One region of the Bradyrhizobium sp. SZCCHNR1017 genome, then DNA from elsewhere that is predicted to be linked to it. Evidence: predicted binding sites of a transcription regulator. Region 1 holds the regulator's gene; each other region holds the start of a gene.
What was found. The regulator LexA, encoded in region 1, represses DNA repair genes until DNA is damaged. The targets are predictions, from matches to a motif close to TGTTCNNNNTGTGTTCNG.

Region 1 (7,242 bases):
AAACAGAAACTCCCCCTCGACCGCATCGAGGCCGATCTCGAAGATCCTCGTGATGGTGGCGTCTCCGACGCGATAGGTCGTGATGTCCTGCATGTCTGGCGGCCTCGATCCGAACGGTGGTCTTGTCTGGGCCGAGATCTAGGACTAGGTCATACATTCCTCAAATCGATCCAGCTCATGCAGTCCATCGATCACTTCGATCTTCGCTCCTTCGACCTCAATCTGCTGGTCGCATTCGACGCGCTGATGCAGGAGCGCAGCGTGACGCGCGCGGCGGCGCGCCTCAAGGTGGGGCAGCCGGCAATGAGCCATTCGCTGTCGACGCTTCGCGTGCTGCTGCAGGATGAGCTGTTCGTCCGCGTCGGCACGATCATGCAACCGACGCCGCGGGCGGCGGCGCTCGCCGGGCCGGTTCGGGCGGCGCTGGGGCAGATGCAGGCTGCGCTGCACGCCGCACCGGAGTTCGACCCGGCGACCGAGCAGCGCACCATCCGCTTGGGATTTTCGAGCGAGGTGGAGCTGCTGCTGATCCCCGAACTTGCGGCGCAGCTCCGTCGAACCGCGCCCGGCGTGCGGCTGCTCAGCCGGCCGACCGAGCGAAACGAGGTGCATCGGCTGCTCGACGATGGCGCCTTGGATGTTGCGGTCGGCTGCTTCGAGGCCGTGGCACAGCGGCACAGATCGCAATTCCTGTTCGAGCAGGCTCTGAGCTGCGTCTACAATCCAAAGCGCATCGCGATGAAAACGCCGATCAGCCTCGCCGACTATCTGTCGCTTCCGCACGCGCTGGTGACGCTGACCAACAGCCTGCAGGGCTGCCTGGAGGCGGCGCTGGATGAGATCGGCACCGAGCTCAACGTGGTCTCGGCCTCCTCGGAATTCCTCAGCGTGCTGGCGACGGTCGCCGCATCACCGGTGATCACGACGATACCGACCAGGATGGCGAAGCTCTACGGGCCGCGGTTTGGGCTGGCGCTCTGTCCCGCGCCGTTGAAGCTGCGGCTGCCGGCCGTCTCGATGGTCTGGCCGCTGCAGCTCGATCGTGATGCAGCATCGGTCTGGCTGCGGAACATGGTGGCGGACATCCTGCACACGACCGAGCGCGCCGCCTGTCGCGCGGCTGCGGGATAGCATTCAAAATGAACTCTCTGCATCACGTCTGCTCCGGCCGCGCGCGGCTCGCCGCCGAGGTTGCCGGCCAGGGAGACCCTGTCGTCTTCCTGCACGCCGCAGTGTTCGACCGCTCCATGTGGCGCGCGCAGATCGAGGGCGTCGCGGCAACGCATATGGCGATCGCCTATGACCGGCGCGGATTTGGTGAGACGGTCGCCTATGAGGAAGCTCATTCTCCGGTCGAGGACCTGCTCGCCGTCGTCGACGCGTTCGCGCCGGGGCGGCCGGCGACGCTGATTGCCTGCTCGCAAGGAGGCCGCATCGCGCTCGACTTCGCGCTTCGCCATCCGTCACGTATGGCATCGCTGGTGCTGATCGCACCTTCGATCAGCGGCGCGCCGGAGCCGGTCTATCCACCGGAGATCAAGGCGCTAACGGCGTCGTTGGCCGCTGCCGAGGCCGCACAGGATTGGGATCGGGTCAGCGCTATCAAGGCGCATCTGTGGGTCGACGGTCCCTTGCAGCGCGAGGGACGCATCTCCGGCGAGCCGCGCGAGACGTTCCTGAAGAAGAACGCCGCCGCACTCCGCGCGCCGCCAACCGGCGCGACTCTCGATATGGCACCAGCCTTCCCGCGCCTCGCGGAGATCGTCGCGCCATCGCTCGTCATCTGGGGGGACTTGGACTTTCCTCACATCCAGCAGCGAAGCAGGCTGCTCGCCGCAACAATGCCGAACGGGTCAGGACATGAGCTGGCCGGAACGGCGCACCTGCCGAGCCTGGAACGTCCGCAGGAGGTCATGCGGTTGATTGCAGACTTTCTCGCGCGATCGTGAGGCAGCGGCCCGGAAACGGCCCACAGCAGACGGTCAGAACGCAGGGAGCGGCCTAGGCCCTTGGCCGCGCCGTGCGCGTTCGGTTAGAAGGCGATTCATTCGATCTGCCGTCTCCGTCCGAAGGAACTCTCATGGCCCTGATGCCGGTGTCTGATGCGTTGTCCGCGGTGCTCGCCGGCGCCGAGCCGCTGGCCGAGGAGCAGGTCGGGCTGGACGAGGCGTTTCACCGCATCCTGGCGCGGGACATCGCGGCGCTGCGGACGCAGCCGCCCGAGGCGATGTCGGCAATGGACGGCTATGCCGTGCGCGCGGCGGACGCCGCCCAGGCCAAGGCGCGGCTGAAGGTCATCGGCGAGGTTGCGGCAGGGCGGCCGTTCGATCGCGTGGTTGGACCCGGCGAGGCGGCGCGGATCTTCACCGGTGGCGTTGTTCCGGAGGGCGCGGACGCGGTGGTGATCCAGGAGGACACGATCGCCGAAGACGGCCACGTCGTGATCACCGAGGCCGCGATCAAGGGCCGGCATATCCGGCCGGCGGGCGTCGACTTTCACCAGGGCATGGTGCTGCTGAAGTCCGGGCGCCGGCTCAGCGACCGCGACCTGTCGCTGGCGGCCAGCATGAATCATCCGGCGCTGCCGGTGCGGCGCCGGCCGAAGGTGGCGCTGCTCGCCACCGGCGACGAGCTGGTGATGCCGGGCTCGACGCCCGGCCCGGGCCAGATCGTCTATTCCAACGGCTACGCCTTGCGGGCGCTGGTGCGCAACGAGGGCGGGACCCCGATCGATCTGGGCATCGCCGCGGATACGATGGAGGCGACGATCGCCGGCATCCGCCGGGCCCGCGAGGCCAAGGCCGACATCTTGATCACGACCGGCGGCGCCTCGGTCGGCGATCACGACCTGGTCAAGCAGGCGCTCGAAGCCGAGGGCGTCGAGATGGCGTTCTGGAAGATCGCGATGCGGCCGGGCAAGCCGATGATGCACGGACGGCTCGGCGGCATGAGGGTGATCGGACTGCCCGGCAATCCGGTGTCGTCCTATGTCTGCGCCATCCTGTTCCTGGTGCCGCTGATTCGGCGGCTGCTCGGCCGCGACGAGGCCGTGATGCCGCGCGAGACCGCCCTGCTCGGCCGCGAGCTCGGGCCGAACGATTCGCGCGAGGACTATCTGCGGGCGCGGCTCGAAGAGCGCGCCGACGGCACGCTGGTCGCCACCCCGGTGAGCCAGCAGGATTCGTCGCTGCTCGGCAATCTCGCGCTCTCGCAGGCGGTGGTGATCCGGCCGGCGTTTGCGCCGAAGGCGCCTGCGGGCAGCCCGTGCGAGATCCTGCGCCTGCCGAACTGAGCCGCTTCCCCGGTAAAGCCCGGTCTGTTCATCATATTTTTAGGATTGCGGAACACACATCGAACATATAGTGTCCGTTCATGATTTGTTTTTAGTATGTTGCGGGCGACGCGATGACGGTCCGACTCCAGGGCGCTCTCAGCCGGTTTGTGCGCGAGGCGCAGCTCCTGGACTCGGACGACAACAAACCGGGGACCAGGTCGAGATGCTGACGCGCAAACAGTACGAACTTCTGCGGTTCATCAACGAGCGGCTCAAGGAAGCCGGCGTGCCGCCGTCCTTCGACGAGATGAAGGATGCGCTCGATCTGCGCTCGAAGTCCGGCATTCATCGCCTGATCACGGCGCTCGAGGAGCGCGGCTTCATCCGCCGGCTGCCGAACCGCGCCCGCGCGATCGAGGTGATCAAGCTGCCCGAGCTGTCACAGGCCGCCAACAACCGCCGCGGCTTCACCCCGTCGGTGATCGAGGGCAATCTCGGCAAGGTGCGCACCAGCACTCCCGCGCTGGACGATGGCGAGCGCCCGGTCGCAGTGCCGGTGATGGGCCGCATCGCCGCCGGTACTCCGATCGAGGCGCTACAGACGCGCAGCCACACCATCAGCGTGCCTGCCGACATGCTCGGCAACGGCGATCACTACGCACTCGAGGTGCGCGGCGACTCCATGGTCGATGCCGGCATCCTCGACGGCGACATGGCGCTGATCCAGCGCAACGAGACCGCCGACACCGGCGACATCGTGGTGGCGCTGATCGACGATGAGGAAGCGACGTTGAAGCGCTTCCGCCGACGCGGCGCATCGATCGCGCTGGAGCCGGCCAACACCGCCTACGAGGTACGCATCCTGCCGCCGAACCGGGTGAAGATCCAAGGCAAGCTGGTCGGGCTGTACCGCAAGTACTGATCGCGAATGGGATCGGTCGATGGGCGGCGGGCGCACGCGCTTTCGCCGCCGATCGGAGGCTGCCCAGCAAAATACGTCACGCGCGAATGCACCTCATGATGTGCAGCGCGGCATGCTCAAACGCTTGTGATCGGCCGCGGGCACACGCGATGCAGATCAGCGCAGAATTGCCGCGAAGCGCGCGCTAACATCACCATCGATGTCCACTCTGATAGAGGCCTGCGCCTGTCCGGGGGGAGCGTGGGTCGGCTATCTCTCAACGAGGAGCGATCCGATGTGTGACTACAGCCTCCATGCGGTTGCGTCCCGTCCCGCCAAGGTCGGCGAGACGTTGATCTCGATGACCTTCCGTGGCACCGCCACCCGCGGCTTCGCGCTGGAGAGCGAGCCGACCGTCGCAGTCTGCATGCTGCCCGGCACCGAGTTGGCCTTCGCCGAGGACGTCCGCTACGACAGCCGCTGGCTCTGGACCCGGACGATCCGCGAGCGCGTCGCAAAGTTCAACAGCATCGAGACTCACATTCCCGATCGCCATCACGACGCGATCGAATTCGCCGATGGCCGCCACGTGCTGGTGACCCAGCTCTGCGAGGGCCAGCGCGTCACCGTGCTGCAATTGCCGGTCAGCAAGCAGCCGGCGGAGCGACGCCCGGACATCGCCGAGGACGTGCCGCCTTCGCAGGCCACACCGATTCGCCGCATCAGCATCACCTGAGGGGTCTCCGCATCGGCATTTCTCTCGGTCGTGAGCGAGCTTTCGACCGTGGGAGATTTGGGTTCTGCAAGCGCAAAGTCCTCTCGGGCGAACCTCACGCCCCGGCATCGCATCGGATAGGAACGACATCCCTCGGCCGGCATGATGTGCCGGGGGAGCCTGCCGCCGTGGTCAACAAGATCGATTGGAACAAGGCCGGCCGGATCACCGAGCCCGACTGCTACATGCTTGAGTTCGGATGGCTGGCGGTCACGGCTGACGACATCGCCATCTGGCAACGCTATCCGCGCGCTGCGTTCACGCTGGCCGAAAGCCCCTCGCTGTTCGATGGACTTGGCAACATGGACCTGGCGACACCGAGTATCATCTCGGCACGTTCGAGCTGCCCGGCACTCAGTCTTCTTCGCCCTGCTCCGTCTCCGGCGGCGTCGCGTCCTGAGGCCGCACGGCCGGCGCGCGCGGCGTCAGCGTCGTGTCGAACTCGCCGGCCTCGGCGGGCGCCGGCCACCATGGGCGGTCAGTGCCGCCGGCGCGCGCCGGCGTGACGGCGAAGCTCCTGCCCTGCCGCACCAGCATCAAGGCGCCCTGCTGCCGCAACCGCTCGCGATCGATGACGGCCGCCGCGCAGGATGACGGCGCGGCGCGCGCGGTGACGATGAGCGCGGCACGGGCGCAATCATCGGCGAGCGCCTCGGCGCGCAGGGTCAGGGCGGCGAATCGGCCGTCGGCCATTGCGACCACGCAGCCCGCCTCGTCGCAGGAGACGCCATCGGTGAGCGATGAATCCGCCGGCAGCCGGGCATCGGCGTCGGCCGCGAGCCACTCCTTGGTGGCGAACACGTCCTTGCCGATGCGCATCGCATGCAGACGCCCGTCACGGCCGCGCACCGCCACCGCGCGCCCATCGCCGGCGATCAGCACGTCGGGCAGCGGCGTCGCGGCGGCCCACACGGTGGCCACCACGAGCCCCACGGCGCCCGACCAGCGCAGCGGTGTGCGCAGCAGGCCGATCAGGATGACACCGAGGCTGGCCAGGATCAGTGGACCGATGCCGAAGGCCGGGATGCGCCCGACCGCGCCGGGCAGCGCCGCCACCCAGCGCGTCACCGCGATCATCCAGTCGATGCCGAGGCCCATCAGCGTCCACCAGGGACCGTCGAGCCCGAACGGCGCCGCCACGAGGCCCATCAGGCCGGCCGGCATCACCAGCGCCGAGACGACCGGCATCGCTGCGAGATTGGCGAGCACGCCATAGGGCGTGACGCGATGGAAATGGAAGGCGGCATAGGGCGTGGTGGCGAGCCCCGCGATCAGCGAGGCCAGCAACAGCATCGCAAGCTCGCGGCCGCCCCACAGCGCGATGCGCTGGGTGGCCGAGCTGTCCGGCGTCGCGAACAGTCTGGGCAGGCCGAACTGCACCAGCGCGACCAGGCCGAGCGTTGCCGCGAACGACATCTGGAAGCTCGGATGCACGAGCGCTTCCGGGGCCGCCACCAGCACGATCATCGCCGCGACCGCGAGCGTGCGGAAGGTGACGGCGCGGCGGTCGACCATGACCGCGATCAGCACGACGGCCGTCATGAAGAACGACCTTTGGGTCGCGACCTCCGCGCCTGAGAGCAACAGATAGAACGCCGCCGCGACCAGCGCCGCGGCCGCCGCCCATTTCTTGATCGGATGGCTGATGGTGAGGCCGGGGATCAGCGCCAGCAGCGCGCGCACGGCGAAGAACACGACGCCGGCGACGACCGCCATGTGATAGCCGGAGATCGACAGCACATGGCCGAGACCGGAGACGAACATCGCGTCGTTGACATCGGGCGTGATGGCGTCGCGCCGGCCGGTCAGCAGCGCGGTGGCGATGGCGCGCTCGTCGCCCGACAGGCGGCCGCGGATGCGTGCGTCGATCGCATCGCGCAGACCCTGCATGGCCGCCGCATAGCCCAGGCCGAAGCCGGCGGCCTGCGGCGGCGTCGCCGTCGTGATCGCGCCCATCACGAAGCCGGAGGCGCCGATGCCCTGGAAGAACATGTCGCGCGCGAAGTCGTAGGATCCCGGCCGCACCGGGGCCATCGGCGGCAGCAGCCGCGCCTTGAGCTGCACGAAGCTGCCGACCTCGGGCGCCGCGCCCTTGCGCACCGCGAGCCTGACACGCGCGATGGTGACGGCGTTGCGCGGGCTCTCCATCGACGTCACCCGCAGCACGATGCGGTCGCTGCGCTCGCGGATGTCGCGCGCCTCGACGAAGCCGGACAGCGCCACCGAATACAACGGCCGCGCCAGCACCGGATGCGCGACGCGCGCGGTCTTGACGGTCGCCGCGGCGAAGCC
Region 2 (7,242 bases), on a different contig from region 1:
GGTGTTCGGCGCCGAGGGCGACATCAACCTGACCGGCGCCAATGACACCTTCGCCCCGTGGAAGTTCTCGAACCCGTGGTTCGGCACATTGCGCGGCCGCGCCGGCTACGCCTTCAACAACATCCTGTTCTACGGCACCGGCGGCCTCGCCTTTGGCGGCCTGCGCGCCGAGACCTTCGGTCTTTCGGAATCGCACACCACGGTGGGCTGGACGCTCGGTGCCGGCACCGAGTTCGGCCTGGCACAGAACTGGACCGCCAAGATCGAGTATCTCTACGTCGATCTCGACAGCAGCAATTTCGTGATCACGGGGGCGAAGAACGACTATCGGTTTGGAATTGTGCGCGCAGGCATCAACTTCCACTTCTGATGGCAACGAGGGAATAGGAAGAAGAAACGTCCAACGACAACCTCCCGGCCGCTCGCGCGGCCGGGATTTTTTTTGTCGGAGCGCTCTGTGCAATCTGGCAGGCGCGCATCATTGCGCGCGGCCTGCACGTACGAGCCGGCAATGCTGTGCACGCGAGCAGGCGCTGCCGACAGCTTCCAAACCAACGAAGGGGTGGCGTCGAGGCGCGCCCGGCTGCAATCATGCCGGCGCGTGAACCACCGCCAGGCGGGCTCGCCCTAAGACGACAGCACCAAGTTGACCGCTTTCGGGCCCTTGCCCTTCTTGTCCGGCTCGACCTCGAAGCTGATCCGCTGTCCTTCGGTCAGGTCCTTCAGGCCCGCGCGCTCCACCGCCGTGATGTGCACGAACACGTCGCGTCCACCGTCGTCCGGCTTGATGAAGCCGTAGCCGCGTTCACCGTTGAAGAACTTGACCGTCCCAGTCATGGCCATCGGGAAACTCCTCCCCCGCAATGCTTCCTCCACTGCGCGCCCTGCGCAGCGTCCGACCGGACATCACTTTGATCGGAAAGCGTTGGCCACCTTAACGCCCAGCGCTCGCCGCGCCGGATCGCCGGATCTTGTTAGGCCTTGATCACCCCGCCGCAACCATTCGCGGAAGCGGAACGTAAAGCCAGTCTTACAATCGGACACAATAATACGGTTCCGCGCCGATTGACTACGGCTTTTCGACCAGTCGCCGTTTCAAGCTTTGGGGAATTCGAGTCGGAAGCGCGCCGCGCCGCCCTGGCCGAGGGGCTTCTGCAGTTCCTGTAGGATGAGCTTCAGCTCGTCATGTAATGTCCAGGGCGGGTTGACGATCAGCAGCCCGGTCGAGGTCAGCGCCTCGCCTTCGATCTGCGGCGCAACACTGAACTCGATCCGCAGCACCTTGCCCGGCGGCTTGGCCGCGGCTGCGAGCGCCGCGACACGATCGCTCAGCTCTTCCGTCGCACGCCGGCTCTTGGCGGGATACCACAGCACGTAGATACCGGTGGTCCACTTCGCGAAGGCCGCGGCGAAGCGATCGGCGAGCCGCTCGAACTCATCCTTCGCCTCGAACGCCGGATCGATCAGCACCACGCCCCGGCGCTCGTTCGGCGGCACGAAGGCGGGCAGGGCGACCCAGCCGTCGAGATCAACGACACGGGCCTGAGTGTCGCGGCGCAACTGATCGATCAACTGCTTGCGGGGGATCGGCGCGAGCTCGCACAGGGTCATGCGGTCCTGCGGCCGCAGCAGCGCGCGCGCGATCAGCGGCGAGCCGGGATAGGCGACCAGCTCGGCCTTGGGATTGAACGATCGGACGATATCCAGATAGGGCTGGACCAGCGCATAGGCCTGATCGGACAGCCGCGCCTGCAGCACGCGGGCGATGCCGGTGAGGTACTCGCCGCTGCGCGTCGCCTCGTCGCCGGTGAGGTCATACAGGCCGGCGCCGGCATGGGTGTCGATCACCCGGAACGCGGCGGGCTTTTCCTGGAGGTAGACCAGGATGCGCGTCAGCACGATGTGCTTGATGACGTCGGCGAAGCCGCCGGCGTGGAAGGCGTGTCGGTAGTTCATGCCATCCGGGTTACGCCGTTCCGCGTCAAAAGGGTACCCCGTCGATGCGCAGGACGCCCTCCGGAGAGCCGCGGATGAGCGCCGCCGCAAGAGGCGCCGCAGGCCGACGCGCTGCGTCGCCCGATTTGCAGCCGCTAGCCGCCGCGGACGGGCGGCATGTTGACCTCGTCGCGCCGGCAGGCCTGCCGGTCGATCTCGTCGCAGTTGCGAAACTCCAGATCCTTCGACAGACAGATCCGGACCTCGCTCAGCCTGGTGCGATTACAGGTGACGGCAATGCCCGATGTCGTGAGCTTGGGGTTGGCCTTGATGAAGGCCTCCTCGACCGCCGCGGGCGCCACCGTCTTGGCCTCCGCGAGATCGAGGAATTCCGGGGGGATCTTGATGGCGGCGCGGGCTTTGCGGATGGCTTCGAAATAGGCCTTCGCCGACACGCCGGCGCAGGTGCCGTGCTTGTCCCACTCGTTGTAGATCAGGCCCGGCGCCGGCATCAGGTCGAGCATCGAGGTCATGAGGTTGCGCGGCAGGCGCGGCGCCGGCTGCTCGCAATATTCGGGGTAGCCGTTCTCGTATTGCGGCCACAGCCCGTGCACGACGAACGAATAGGGTCGGCCGCTGCACTGCTGGGACCGGTTGCCGCGGCCGCCGCGCTCCTCGGCTTCGGCGCAGTACGAGGGCGACCACGACAACGAGAGAACGTAGAAGTCGAACGCGCCCGGCGCATTCTGGCGGCGGTCCTGCGCCTCGGCGGCGCCAGCCGTGAGCACGCCGAGCAAGAGGGCAAAGCAGGCGATCGTTCTGGACAACAGGACGGCAGGTCGGCACAGGCAATCGAACATGGCGTACTCCCCGGACAATACTAGGAGCCTACCAGCGCGCTGGAACATTTCAAGAACAAAAATGGCTGCCCCGAGGCAGCCATTCGTCAGCCGGCCGCCCGCGCGAGCGGCCGATACGCCGGGAAAGGCGAATCAGGGCTTGGCGGCGCGGCAGGCCGGATTGAAGGCCCAGTTGCGATCGAGGCCGACGACGCAGAACTCGACGCCCTGGTCATAGCCGGCGAAGCCGCCATCCTCGATGATCGAGAAGTTGACGGTGCGCGCCTTGCCGTCGCTGATCATCACGCTGCCGGTGCAGAAGCGACGCGGAATGTTGTCGGACTGCCAGGGCCGGAAGGCGATCTCATGGACATTGGCGACGCCGGTGATCGTCAGCGAGGAATTCCAGAAGGTGCTCTCCTTGTCCTGGAATCGCGAGACGATGGTCGGAATGGCCGCCTCGCAAGGCGCGACCCGGCCTTCATATTTCGGACCGGACAACCAGAAGTTCATCTCGAGCGGGTTGGCGGCCTGAGCCGGGGCGGTGGCGACGATGGCGGCAAGCAGCGCGCCACAGGCGGCGCCGAACATCTTGAAAGGTGAGCTGAAGTCGCGCATGGGCCGTCCGCAAGGCTGATCCGGGAGCGTGGACCGTGCCGCGGCGGCCACAGGAGGTCAAGTGCAACGCGGCAACACTCCACGATTAGTCCTGTTAACGCGAGGCCGGTGTTCTTTTCTTGACCGGACAGGACCTTTAGAATGGCAGGCCAGATCGAGGAGAATGCAATGCGGACGCTGATGGCCGGATTCGTGAAGACTGCAGGCCTCGTGGCCGCTGGGATGGTGCTGGTTGCCGCGTCCGCCCAGGCCGACGTGGTGCCGCCCTTCAAGGGCAACGACACCGGCGGCATCATCGCCTTCCAGCTGGCCCAGACCACGGATGCGCGCCAGCTCGCGGTCGATCATTGCGCCTCCTACGGCAAGGTCGCGAAGTTCCGCGCCGTCGATGCGCGTTACGGTGGCTACGTTTCGTTCGCCTGCCGCTGGGTGCCCTATGGCTCGGCGCAGCGGCCGCTGCGGACGCTGTACTGACCTTCCATCAACTGCCGTTCTCCCAATTGCCATTTTTCTGCGGCATTCGCTCCGGCATCGATCAACGAGCCGGAACGGGGCATATGACCTGCACACGCATCGCAATTGGGCTGTTGGCCTGCTGCCTCCTGGGCGTGACCGCGAGTCATGAGGCACGGGCCGTCGACCTGCCGGTGCGCAAGGCCGGCCTGTGGGAGCTGAAGATGATCAGATCCGGCGGTCAGCTGCCGGAGGCGACGATGCAGCACTGCACCGACGCGGCCACCGACAAGGAGATGAACAACTTCGCCTCGCCGATGGCGCAGCAGGTCTGCTCCAAGCAGGACATCCAGAAGACCGCGACCGGCTACGTCTCCGATTCGGTCTGCAATTTCGGCGGCATCAATACGACGTCGCATGCCGACATCACCGGCGACTTCAACTCGGCCTATACGGTGAAGACGATGTCGCGCGTCACGGGCGGCGCCGCCGGCACCGGGGTGAAGGACACCGCGATGACGATCGAGGCCAGATGGCTCGGCGCCTGCAAGCCCGACCAGAAGCCCGGCGACATCGTGATGCCTGGCGGCATGAAGATGAATATCAAGGACATGAACAAGCTGAAGGCGCTGATCCCGGGCGTGAAGCAGTAAGCGGGCGCTCGTTGCGTGTGGCGGGCGCAGAGACGTGGGTTGGCGTTCATCCGCGGACGCGAAGCACGATCTTCCCGATGTGTCGGCTCGTCTCCATGCGCTCGTGCGCATCGGCTGCCTCGGACAGGCGATAGGTGCTGTCGATGAGCGGCCGAATGGCCGTTCCGAGCAGGGGCGAGATGCGTTGCCGCAGCTCGCTTGCGAGGCGGAGTTTGATATCGAGTGACGTCGACCGCAGGAATGCGCCGGTAATGCTGGCCCGGCGCGCCATCAGGCTGCGCAGCGGCACCGCCAGCTCCTTGCCATGTCCGGCCGAGAGCAGGGCGATCCGTCCGCCCATCGCGAGCGCCGCAAGGTCCTGTGCGATGTGAGCGCCGGCGGAGGTGTCGAGGATGCAGTCGACCCCGCGCTTCCCCGTCGCCGCGCGGATCTGCTCGGCGAGATCGGGATCGGCATAGTCGAACACGGCGCTGCAGCCGAGCCCGAGTGCCACGGCGCGCTTCTCTGCGGTGCCGGCGGTGGCAATGACGGGATGACCCAGCGCGCGCAGCAGCTGGATCGCGATCGTGCCGACGCCGCTGCTTCCGCCATGAATCAGGGCCGTCTCGCCGGGCATCATGCGCATCAGCTCGAAGAAATTGAACCAGGTCGTGAACAGCGCTTCGGGTAGGCCGGCGCCTTGGATCAAGTCGAGGCCGCTCGGCAAGTCCAGTGCAAGATGCTGATCGGTGCCGACGTATTGCGCGTATGAGCCGCCGTCGGTCAGTGCGATCACCGCTCTACCCAGCCGTTCCGGGGAAACGTTGGCGCCGCAGGCCACGATGCGCCCCGAGGCTTCCAATCCCGGTATGGGATTGGGCTCCCGCGACGGCCCGGCAGCGCGCTGGTTGCAGTCATGACGGTTGATGCCGGCGGCTGCGACCTCGATCAGCACATCGTCTGGTCCGAGGCGAGGGACCGGCCAGTCCTGTCGCTCCGACAGGACCTCCGGGCCGCCCGCGGCGGTGATGATGACGGCGCGCTGATCGTCCGGAATCATGCTTGGTCGCTCATGTGCTCACTTGCCGACCAGGCTGCACTTGCTGCGGTCGAGCGGGCGAAACGCCTGATCGGGGGCGATCTTCGTCACCAGCTTGACGAAGTCCCAGGGGCGCTTCGATTCGGCGGGGGTCTTGACCTGGACCAGATAAAGGTCGTGCACCATGCGCTGGTCGTCGCGGATCTGGCCGTGGTCCGCATAGGCATCCGAGACCGGCGTGGCTTTCATCCGGGCCATCACCGTTGCGCCGTCGTCGCTGTCGGCATCCTTCACCGCCTGCAGATAGTGCCGCACGGCCGAATAGACCCCGGCCTGGATCTGTGACGGCATCGCCCTCCGGCGCGCGTAGAACGCGTCGGAGAAGCGGCGCGCGGCGGGAGAGGCATCCTCGAAGAAGCTGGTGACGATGAGATCGCCCTGCGTCGCCTTGAGGCCGATGGCCTCGATGTCGACGTTCTGGAACGACATCGGCACGATCTTCATGCCCTGGGCCGCAAGCCCGAATTCCTCGGCCTGCTTGATGGCCGTGGCATTGTCGCCGGCGACGTTGAGCGCCAGGATCTTGGCGCCGGAGGCCTGGGCCTGCAGCAGGAACGAGCCGTAATCCGGCGTGCCGAGCTGCGCCTTGACGCTGCCGGCGACCGTGCCGCCGAGCTCGGCGATGCGGGCGCGCGCGGTCGCCTCGACCGAATGGCCGAACGCGTAGTCGCCGGTGATGAAGAACCACGGCTCCTTGCTGGTCTGCATGATGCCCGACACGACGGCTGTCGCGGTCGAATAGGCGTCGTGCGTCCATTGCACCGAGGTCGGGGCGCAGGCCTCGTCGGTGAGCTGATTGGCGCCGGCCCCGGAGATGAGAAAGATCTTGCCGTTGCTGCGCACCAGCTCCTGGACGCCAAGGGCCGCGCCGGAGCTGCCGCCGTCGGCGATCGCCTGCACAGCGTCCTGCTCGAACCAGCGCCGGGCGATCGCGACCGCGATATCCGGCTTGTTCTGATGATCGGCCTGAAGGATTTCGATCGGCCTGCCGTTGATCTTGCCACCGAACTCCTCAGCGGCCATCCGGGCCGCTTCCACGGAGCCGGGCCCCATCGCGGTCGCGAAGATGCCGGTCATGTCGGTGAGCACACCGATACGGATGGCACCCCCCTTGATTTCGGCCTGCGCGGATGAGCCTGCAAGCAGTAGCAGGCCAGCGATGCTGGATCTGAGACAGCGCGACATGATGATCCTCCCCGGATTTGAAGATTTTGCTTTTTGTCGTGTTTGATTGGTGCGCCTCGCGGTTCTCCGCGAGGCGGAAACGTCAGGCTTCCAGTTCGGCAGTCACGGCATTGCGCAGCACGCCGATGCCCGAGATGTCGACCTCGACCGTATCGCCGGGCTTCATGAACAGAGGCGGGGTGCGCTTGAGGCCGACGCCTCCCGGCGTGCCGGTGACGATCACGTCCCCGGGCAGCAAGGTCATGATCGTCGAGCAATAGACGATCAGATCGGGCACGTCGGTGATGAGGAGATCCGTGGTGGTCCGCTGCACGGTCTCGCCATTGAGGCGGGTCTGCAGCGTCAGCTTGGACGGGTCGGGAATTTCGTCGGCGGTGACCAGCCAGGGGCCGAATGCGCCGGACTGGTCGAAGGTCTTGCCCGACAGGAATTGCGACGTGTGGCGTTGCCAGTCGCGGATGCTGCCTTCATTGTAGCAGGA
Region 3 (7,242 bases), 180 kb from region 1:
ACACGAGCTTTACTCCGCGGCGAGGCATCAGCTTGGTTTCTGCGACACAGGATGTGTATCGAGATAGCGCTGCAGGCGCCAGCCGCGAAAACTCCAGGATCGCCAGGACGCCATGCTGCTTTCCTGTTGCTCAAGGAGCCGATCACGGTCGCTGGCCAGCCCTCGGTCCGTCGGTCGCAACAGCATCGCCCGCTCGATGGCCGGCAGTGCCTCGGGCCCGAGCCAGACGAGATAGGAGCCGTCGATGAGAGGGCCGCTCTGTCCTGCCTCACGACTATGGGAGACATTGAAGTCTGCGATCGGTCGGTCGAAATTGATCAGCGCACAGCCGTAGATGGTCGCCGAGAGCACGAGCAGGTTCATACGGATGAGCCATGCGTTGGACTTGTCGAGAGCGATCCTGAGCACGATGAGGATCAGGCCGATCGCAACCAGGATCATCCATATCAGGGCCGCGATTCGCCAATAGGTCAGAGCATAAGTCTCGATATACATGTGAAGCCGTTGAATCGAGGACACGACCAGCATCACGTTCTGAGCCACCCAGAGATAGACCAGCGGCCGGACCAGTCGCGACTCGTTTGCCGTGGTCTCGGAGCGGACGGCGACGATGACGAAGGCAGCCGCGAGCAGCGCCGTGACGATCAAGGGGTAGGCGCCTCGGTGCGCATAGGTCGCATAGGTCATGCCGTCCGGAAGCGCAGCATGTCCCCACAGATATGCGCCGTCGAGCGCCGTCTGGAGGGCAAACAGGATGTTGAACAGGATCAGCGCCCGGATCACGGTTTCAGGGCCGAGCACGGTCGTCAGGATTGACGGCTGATCGGGCTCGCTTTCGATCGGTGGGCTCGAGGTCTTGGTCCGCTCGCGCCAGCGAAGGTTGACGAATGGCCAGACCATGGACAACGTCACGAGCCAGAAGATCGCGTGCCCCATCGTGAGTTGGGAGGCGACGCGCTCGGGACTGAGGACGGCGAACCACCGCTCAATGACTGGATTGGCTGCTGCGAACAGAGCCAAGAACACGCAGCCGAGTGCCAGCGGGATGCTCCAGACAACGAGAGTTCGCGTGATCATGTTCGTGCGCAGCGTCACGATCGCATCAGGTATCAGTCGAAACGGCCCGATCAGGAGCAACTGCCGCGCGGCGGTCAGCGGAAGCCGGAAGCCGCGCGCGGATCGGTTGGTCGCCAGCGTGATAGCCGACAGCGTCGTGAGCAGCAGGACAGGAAAAGAAAGCAGGTTCAGCTCCTCGATGGCGGGAGCCAGGCCGGCAACGAAGAGAACTGCAGCTCCGACCAGACGGTTTCGATCGGTCTTGGCAAGATTGGCGAGAATGCTCGCTGCGGCGAGCGCGGCGAAAAACAGCGGGAATGCCAGGCCGATCGGCCGGCCGTTGTAGAGCAGCGTGTCGGCGAGGCCGACGAGGCCGGCAGTGATGGCGAATTTGAGCCACATGGAATCGGGCGCGACGGGCGCAGCCGTCGGCTCGGCGAGAGTCGTCATGGAGGAATCCTTGGTTTGGGTCATCGTTCGGGCCGGGAGGCACAAGCCGATGAGCCAAGCATGACGCCTGCCCATGCAGCAGCTCACGAGGGGATCTGCAGCATTTCAGGATTTGTTTGCAGATTTCGTGCAGACGCGATTCCACATCTGGCGCAGGGAAAACGTGGTTGTTACGGCAATGGCCGTCTTTCCCCTCGGATGATCGACTGCACACATGCTCGGACTTATCAGGACCGCGGTTCTCTGGATCCTCGCTCTGCTCTTCATTTTCGTCACGCTGAACAGCAACGAGCCCTATCTGGTTCGGCTGCGGGGCAGCGGCCACGCAGCCCTGCTCCTCATCGGGCTTGCCGTTCCGCTGCTGCTGATGCTCGGCGGTCGGTGGCGGCGGGGGCCCGCCGGACGCGCTCTGGTCGTAGCATGGTGCGTTCCGCTGATCATGCTGACGTCGACGCAGTTCATGTTTGCCTGGCGCAAGTACGAGACGTTCCGGACGCCCCCCGACGTGGCGCATCTGCTCGGCCGGCATTTCATCGTCGGTTACACGGCCGTCGATGACGCAGCCGCGTTGGCCCGGCAGGGGTTGATCGCGGGCGTCTATGTGACACACCACAACATCCGCGGCCGGACCGAGCCTCAGCTGCGCGCCGAGATGGCGCGATTGCAGGACGCGCGCCGGAGTGCCGGGCTGCCGCCTCTGCTGGTTGCGGCGGATCAGGAGGGAGGCGCCGTCGCACACCTGTCTCCGACCCTGCCGAACATGCCCGGCCTCGCAACGCTGGCCGATCTGCCGGCCTCGCGGCGCGCGCAGGATGCGTTCGCGATGGGGCGCGCCCAGGGTGAGGCTCTCGCGGCTGCCGGCATCACCTTCAATTTGGCTCCGGTCGTCGACCTTCGCCCGAGCTGGACACGCAACCGACTGGACTTTCACACCTTGATCGGCCGCCGCGCGATCTCCAACGATCCCGCGGTGGTTGGCGACATTGCGCTCGGTTACGTCCGTGGCCTGGAAGCAAGCGGTGTCCGCGCGGCCGTCAAGCATTTCCCTGGTCTGGGGCGCGTCGCAGCCGATACGCATCATTTCTCGGCACAGCTCGGCACGCCGGCAGATGTCTTGGAACGGTCGGATTGGCGGCCGTTCCGACAGGTGCTGCAGGGCTCGCACGCGGCGATGATGGTCGGTCACGTGACGGTCGATGCGATCGATCCAGAGCGGCCTGCCTCACATTCCAAAGCCGTGCTCGAGGGACTCATTCGCGGCCGCTGGAACTATCAGGGCGTGATCGTGACGGATGATCTCGTGATGGGGGCGATCTACGGCCGCGATCTCTGCAAAGCTGTCGTGGAGGCTCTCAACGGCGGCGCCGATCTGTTGCTGGTGGCCTATGACGGCACCCAGTTCCACCGCGCGCTCGCCTGCGCCAAGGAGGCTCTGGCGGAAGGACGCATCGACCTCGATGCAATCAGCAGGAGCGATGAACGGCTGAAGCGCTGGGCGCCGACGGTTGACAAATCACAGCCGTCGAATGTGTCTACGGTTATGCAACAGCCTGGAGGCGTGCATCAGAAGATCGTGGACTGAATGGCAGCGAGCCCTCAGCGCGGGCCATTGCCGGTCCAGTTGCGCCAAGCGACATTCGAGAGGCTTCGCAGGTCGGTCGCCAGCGGGCGTCGCGTCTGCTTGTCGTGCTGAGCGATGAGGTGCTCGGATTCGCGGATCTTGACCTGGAGTTCCGCAACCTGCCGCTTGGTCTGTTCAAGCGCCTTCGCATCGGCGCTCTCGCCCACCGTGAACCGCGCCGTCTCGATCTGTTTCAAGGTCGCGCGATTCTTTTTGAGCTGGGCGCGATGCCAGGCAACCTTGCTGTCACTGTCCGCAACCATGGTGGACTCCCGCGAAATGCCGCGGAGACTAAACGACCGATTTCTGATTCGCGACAGCTTCGGACCGGCATCGCCAACATTGGAATACCGATCTGCCGACCCATCGTCCTGGTGAGTCGAATATGCCGGTTCAATCCAACCCTGCGGCGCGTCTCATCTCATCAATCAGTTCTGACGCTTCAGCCTTCGTCATCTCCGCTCGCGTGGGATCGGATCGGCCAGCCTGCTCGCTGAGCGTTCTCAAGTAGGAAGCTTGGGTATCCGTCATCGGATCGGCTCCGGACACCCAGTCCTCGGGATCTTTCTGCAGCTGTTCGGCCATGGGGATCTCCCGTTGTTGCCCGGCTTCAACGGGAAAGCTTGCAAAGTGTTCCTATTTTGTTCTATTGTGCGATCCTACTCTTGCTCGGGTGCTTCATGCGCGATCTATGTGTGGTTCGAGCCGAAATCGACCGTATGCGTCTCCGGGTCGGGCGGCAGCGCCGTGAAATCGTGCAGCTACGGCGAGCTCGGCCCTCGACGGCGGCCGCCGAAGTGCTTTTGCACCACATGCTGGAGACGCTTGACCGGCTGCGGCAACAGCGAGAGCGGCTCAAGCTGGAGGAAGCGAGCCGACTGCCTCGCAAGCAGCGCGGCGCCCGGCGCGCATGAGACGCTGGCGGTAAGGCCGAGTGATCCGCCGCTCGTCCGTAGTCCGATGATCAGGCCTGGAACCGACATGGCCGACGATCACCTGAGCCGCAAAGGCCAACCTGCGCCGGGTCATGAGGACGTCCGCATCTTCAATTTGGCCGGTGAGGAGAAAGATTGGTCGGTCGTCCGGCTCCCTCGATCAGCATCGGGCGTGTGAGCTTCGGGCAATACGATGTCCGGCGGCGCGGCGGTAAGCTCTTCCGGTGTGGCCTCGCATGATTTGATCTCGAAATTGTTGTCGAGGATTTTCTCGCCATGCGTGCCGAGCGTGATGAGATCGGCCTGTTCCGCGGCCTCCCAGACCTCGCGCTCGGTGCGAAACGGGCGGGTCATCTGTTCGTCATTCTCAAACAATGCGTAGGGCACGAGCGCCTCCAGATTGCGATCCGCCGATGCAGCGATGCCGTGCCGCTCGACGCCGCCCATCCATTCAAGGCAGGGACGTCCAAACAAACGGCGCCATAGGCAGGCTGGTTCCACCCAGGCGAGCGCTGACTCGATCGACCAGTTGTGACGATCCGCCTGGCCTGCCAGGCGGAACATGGAGGCCAGCGCGAGGTTGCCGGCGGTGTCGAATGGCCAGGAGAGTCCAATGGATATCAAGGGAAAGAAGATCGCGATCCTCGCAACCAACGGGTTCGAGCAATCCGAGCTCGAAGTGCCGCGCGATCGTCTCAAGCAGGCGGGCGCGACCGTCGAGATCATCTCGCTCGCGCCGGGCGAGATCAAGGGCTGGGATGAGAAGGACTGGGGACGGACCGTCAAGGTCGACAAGACGTTGGACCAGGCGTCTGCTTCGGACTACGACGCCGTCGTGCTGCCGGGCGGTCAGATCAATCCGGATCTGCTGCGGCTCGAGCCGAAGGCGCTGCGGTTCATCAAGGAGATCTTTGAAGCCAAGAAGATCGTTGCGGCGGTCTGTCATGCGCCGTGGCTCCTGATCGAGACCGGAATTGCCAAGGGGCGAAAGATGACGTCCTACAAATCGATCAAGACGGACGTTGCCAATGCCGGCGCGCATTGGCAGGACGCGGAGGTCGTGGTCGATCAGGGCGTGATCACCTCGCGCAATCCCGGAGATCTGGAAGCCTTCAGCGCCAAGATCATCGAAGAGGTCAAGGAAGGCCGCCATCTCAAGCGCAGCGCGGCTTGATGCTGAGATCGGAAGCCGGGAGAAAACCCGGCTACCTCAGTGGGACGGGCCCAGCGCCCGAGGGGTCGAACGCTGGGCCGCAGTCCACACGGAGTGCCTCCAGCGAGATGGGGGAACGCCGCCAGAGGCATGGAAATGACTCGCGGCAGGCCGGGTCGTTCCCAATTCCTAGCGCGGACCTTCGCCCGCGGGACTTCGACGATAGCCTCGCAACGTTCAGTGAGGAATCGGAACTTCGCTGCTCATCCCGGGTTTGCCGCTTTTGAACAGGCCGCGGAGAGCGTCGTGAGCGAGAAAGCAAAAATCCAGGACTACAGGGCTCCGGCCGGCGGATGGGGTTCGGTGCACGCGGTCGCCAGCATCCTGACGCAGGAGGAGGTGACCCTGCTTGGCAGCGAGATCCTGTTGAAACAGAACAAGCCAGGCGGCTTCATGTGCGTCAGCTGCTCCTGGGCCAAGCCGGCAAAGCCGCACCCGTTCGAATTCTGCGAGAATGGCGCCAAGGCGACCGCGTGGGAAATCACCGGCAAGACAGTCGGACCGGAGTTCTTTGCTCGGCACAGTCTGACAGAATTGCGATCCTGGTCGGATCATCAGCTCGAAGAGCAGGGGCGTCTTGCTCATCCGATGCGCTATGACGCTGCGGCGGATCGCTATGTTGCCGTGAGCTGGGACGAGGCCCTTCGCGACATCGGGGCGGAGTTGAACAGGCTCGATCCACGCTCGGTCGTCATGTACACGTCGGGCCGGGCCTCGCTCGAGACGAGCTACATGTATCAGCTTTTCGGCCGCATGTACGGCACCAACAATTTTCCCGACAGCTCCAACATGTGCCACGAATCCACATCAGTTGCTCTGCCGGAGGTGATTGGCGTCCCCGTCGGTACGGTGCTCCTTGAGGATTTCGACAAGGCGGATTGCTTCTTCTTCTTCGGCCAGAACACGACCACCAACTCGCCGCGCATGCTGCATCCGTTGCAGAAGGCGGCACAACGCGGCGTGCCCATCATCACGTTCAATCCGCTGCGGGAGCGTGGGCTGGAGCGCTTCACCAATCCGCAAAATCCCATTCAAATGGTGCTGACGGGGGGAACGCGGATCAGCACGCAGTATCATCAGCTGCGCATTGGCGGCGATGGTGCGGCACTACTCGGATTGTGCAAGGCCGTGATCGAGGCGGATGATGCCGCGGTCGCGACCAAGAGCCCGCCCGTGCTCGATGTCGCCTTCATCGAGCGGCACACGTCCGGCTTCGAAGCTTTCGCAACCTGCTGCCGGCAGGCGTCGTGGAGCGATATCGAACGCTCCTCCGGCCTCACGCGCGGCGCCATTCTGGAGGCTGCCAAGGTCTACGCAGGCTCGCACGCCGTGATCGCCAATTATGGGATGGGAATAACCCAGCATCGGCATGGCGTCGAAACCGCGAAGATGATTGTCAACCTGCTGCTGTTACGCGGCAACATCGGAAAGCCGGGGGCCGGCATCTCGCCGGTTCGTGGCCATTCCAACGTTCAGGGGCAACGCACCGTCGGCATCTCCGAGAAGACCAAGTTGGTGCCGCTCGACAAGCTTGCCGAGCTCTATTCGTTCGAGCCGCCGCGTTGGGACGGTCTCAGCACGGTCGATGCCTGCCAAGGCATCATCAAGGGGGACGTCAAGGGCTTCGTCAGTCTCGGCGGTAACTTCCTGCGCGCCGTCCCTGAACGCTCGCTGATGGAGCCGGCGTGGTCGAAGCTGCGGCTGTCGGTGCAGATCGCAACCAAGCTCAATCGCAGCCACATCGTCCCAGGCGAGGTGACCTATCTGCTGCCGTGCCTCGGCCGCATCGAAATCGACCGGCAGGCAGGCGGAGATCAGGCGGTCTCGATGGAGGACTCCACCACCTGCATTCACGGCTCGCGCGGGCAGCGCCAACCCGTCGCAGAGACCCTGTTGTCGGAACCAGCCATTGTCGCCGGTCTCGCCAAGGCCACCCTGAAGCCAAATCCGCGCGTCGATTGGGATGC

Region 2: the regulator LexA is predicted to act here: its motif matches at 2,836-2,853, upstream of QW863_RS30010 (ribonuclease T2).
Region 3: the regulator LexA is predicted to act here: its motif matches at 3,759-3,776, upstream of QW863_RS03210 (DUF3072 domain-containing protein).

Annotation. Positions count from the first base shown of each region.
Region 1 is NZ_JAUHIR010000001.1:854,990-862,231, forward strand. It holds gene QW863_RS03990 (MBL fold metallo-hydrolase) at 1-93, opposite strand, end outside; gene QW863_RS03995 (LysR family transcriptional regulator) at 178-1,131, shown strand; gene QW863_RS04000 (alpha/beta hydrolase) at 1,140-1,949, shown strand; gene glp (gephyrin-like molybdotransferase Glp) at 2,081-3,292, shown strand; gene lexA (transcriptional repressor LexA) at 3,498-4,196, shown strand; gene QW863_RS04015 (hypothetical protein) at 4,471-4,911, shown strand; gene QW863_RS04020 (ComEC/Rec2 family competence protein) at 5,305-7,242, opposite strand, start outside.
Region 2 is NZ_JAUHIR010000017.1:22,832-30,073, forward strand. It holds gene QW863_RS29995 (porin family protein) at 1-370, shown strand, start outside; gene QW863_RS30000 (cold-shock protein) at 628-843, opposite strand; gene QW863_RS30005 (23S rRNA (adenine(2030)-N(6))-methyltransferase RlmJ) at 1,096-1,956, opposite strand; gene QW863_RS30010 (ribonuclease T2) at 2,091-2,795, opposite strand; gene QW863_RS30015 (hypothetical protein) at 2,928-3,392, opposite strand; gene QW863_RS30020 (hypothetical protein) at 3,561-3,866, shown strand; gene QW863_RS30025 (DUF3617 domain-containing protein) at 3,950-4,498, shown strand; gene QW863_RS30030 (NAD(P)H-quinone oxidoreductase) at 4,545-5,537, opposite strand; gene QW863_RS30035 (ABC transporter substrate-binding protein) at 5,556-6,761, opposite strand; gene QW863_RS30040 (fumarylacetoacetate hydrolase family protein) at 6,844-7,242, opposite strand, start outside.
Region 3 is NZ_JAUHIR010000001.1:677,002-684,243, reverse strand. It holds gene QW863_RS03230 (response regulator transcription factor) at 1-4, opposite strand, end outside; gene QW863_RS03225 (DUF4173 domain-containing protein) at 28-1,506, opposite strand; gene QW863_RS03220 (glycoside hydrolase family 3 N-terminal domain-containing protein) at 1,721-3,088, shown strand; gene QW863_RS03215 (hypothetical protein) at 3,103-3,390, opposite strand; gene QW863_RS03210 (DUF3072 domain-containing protein) at 3,521-3,712, opposite strand; gene QW863_RS03205 (hypothetical protein) at 4,153-4,686, opposite strand; gene QW863_RS03200 (type 1 glutamine amidotransferase domain-containing protein) at 4,676-5,236, shown strand; gene QW863_RS03195 (FdhF/YdeP family oxidoreductase) at 5,522-7,242, shown strand, end outside.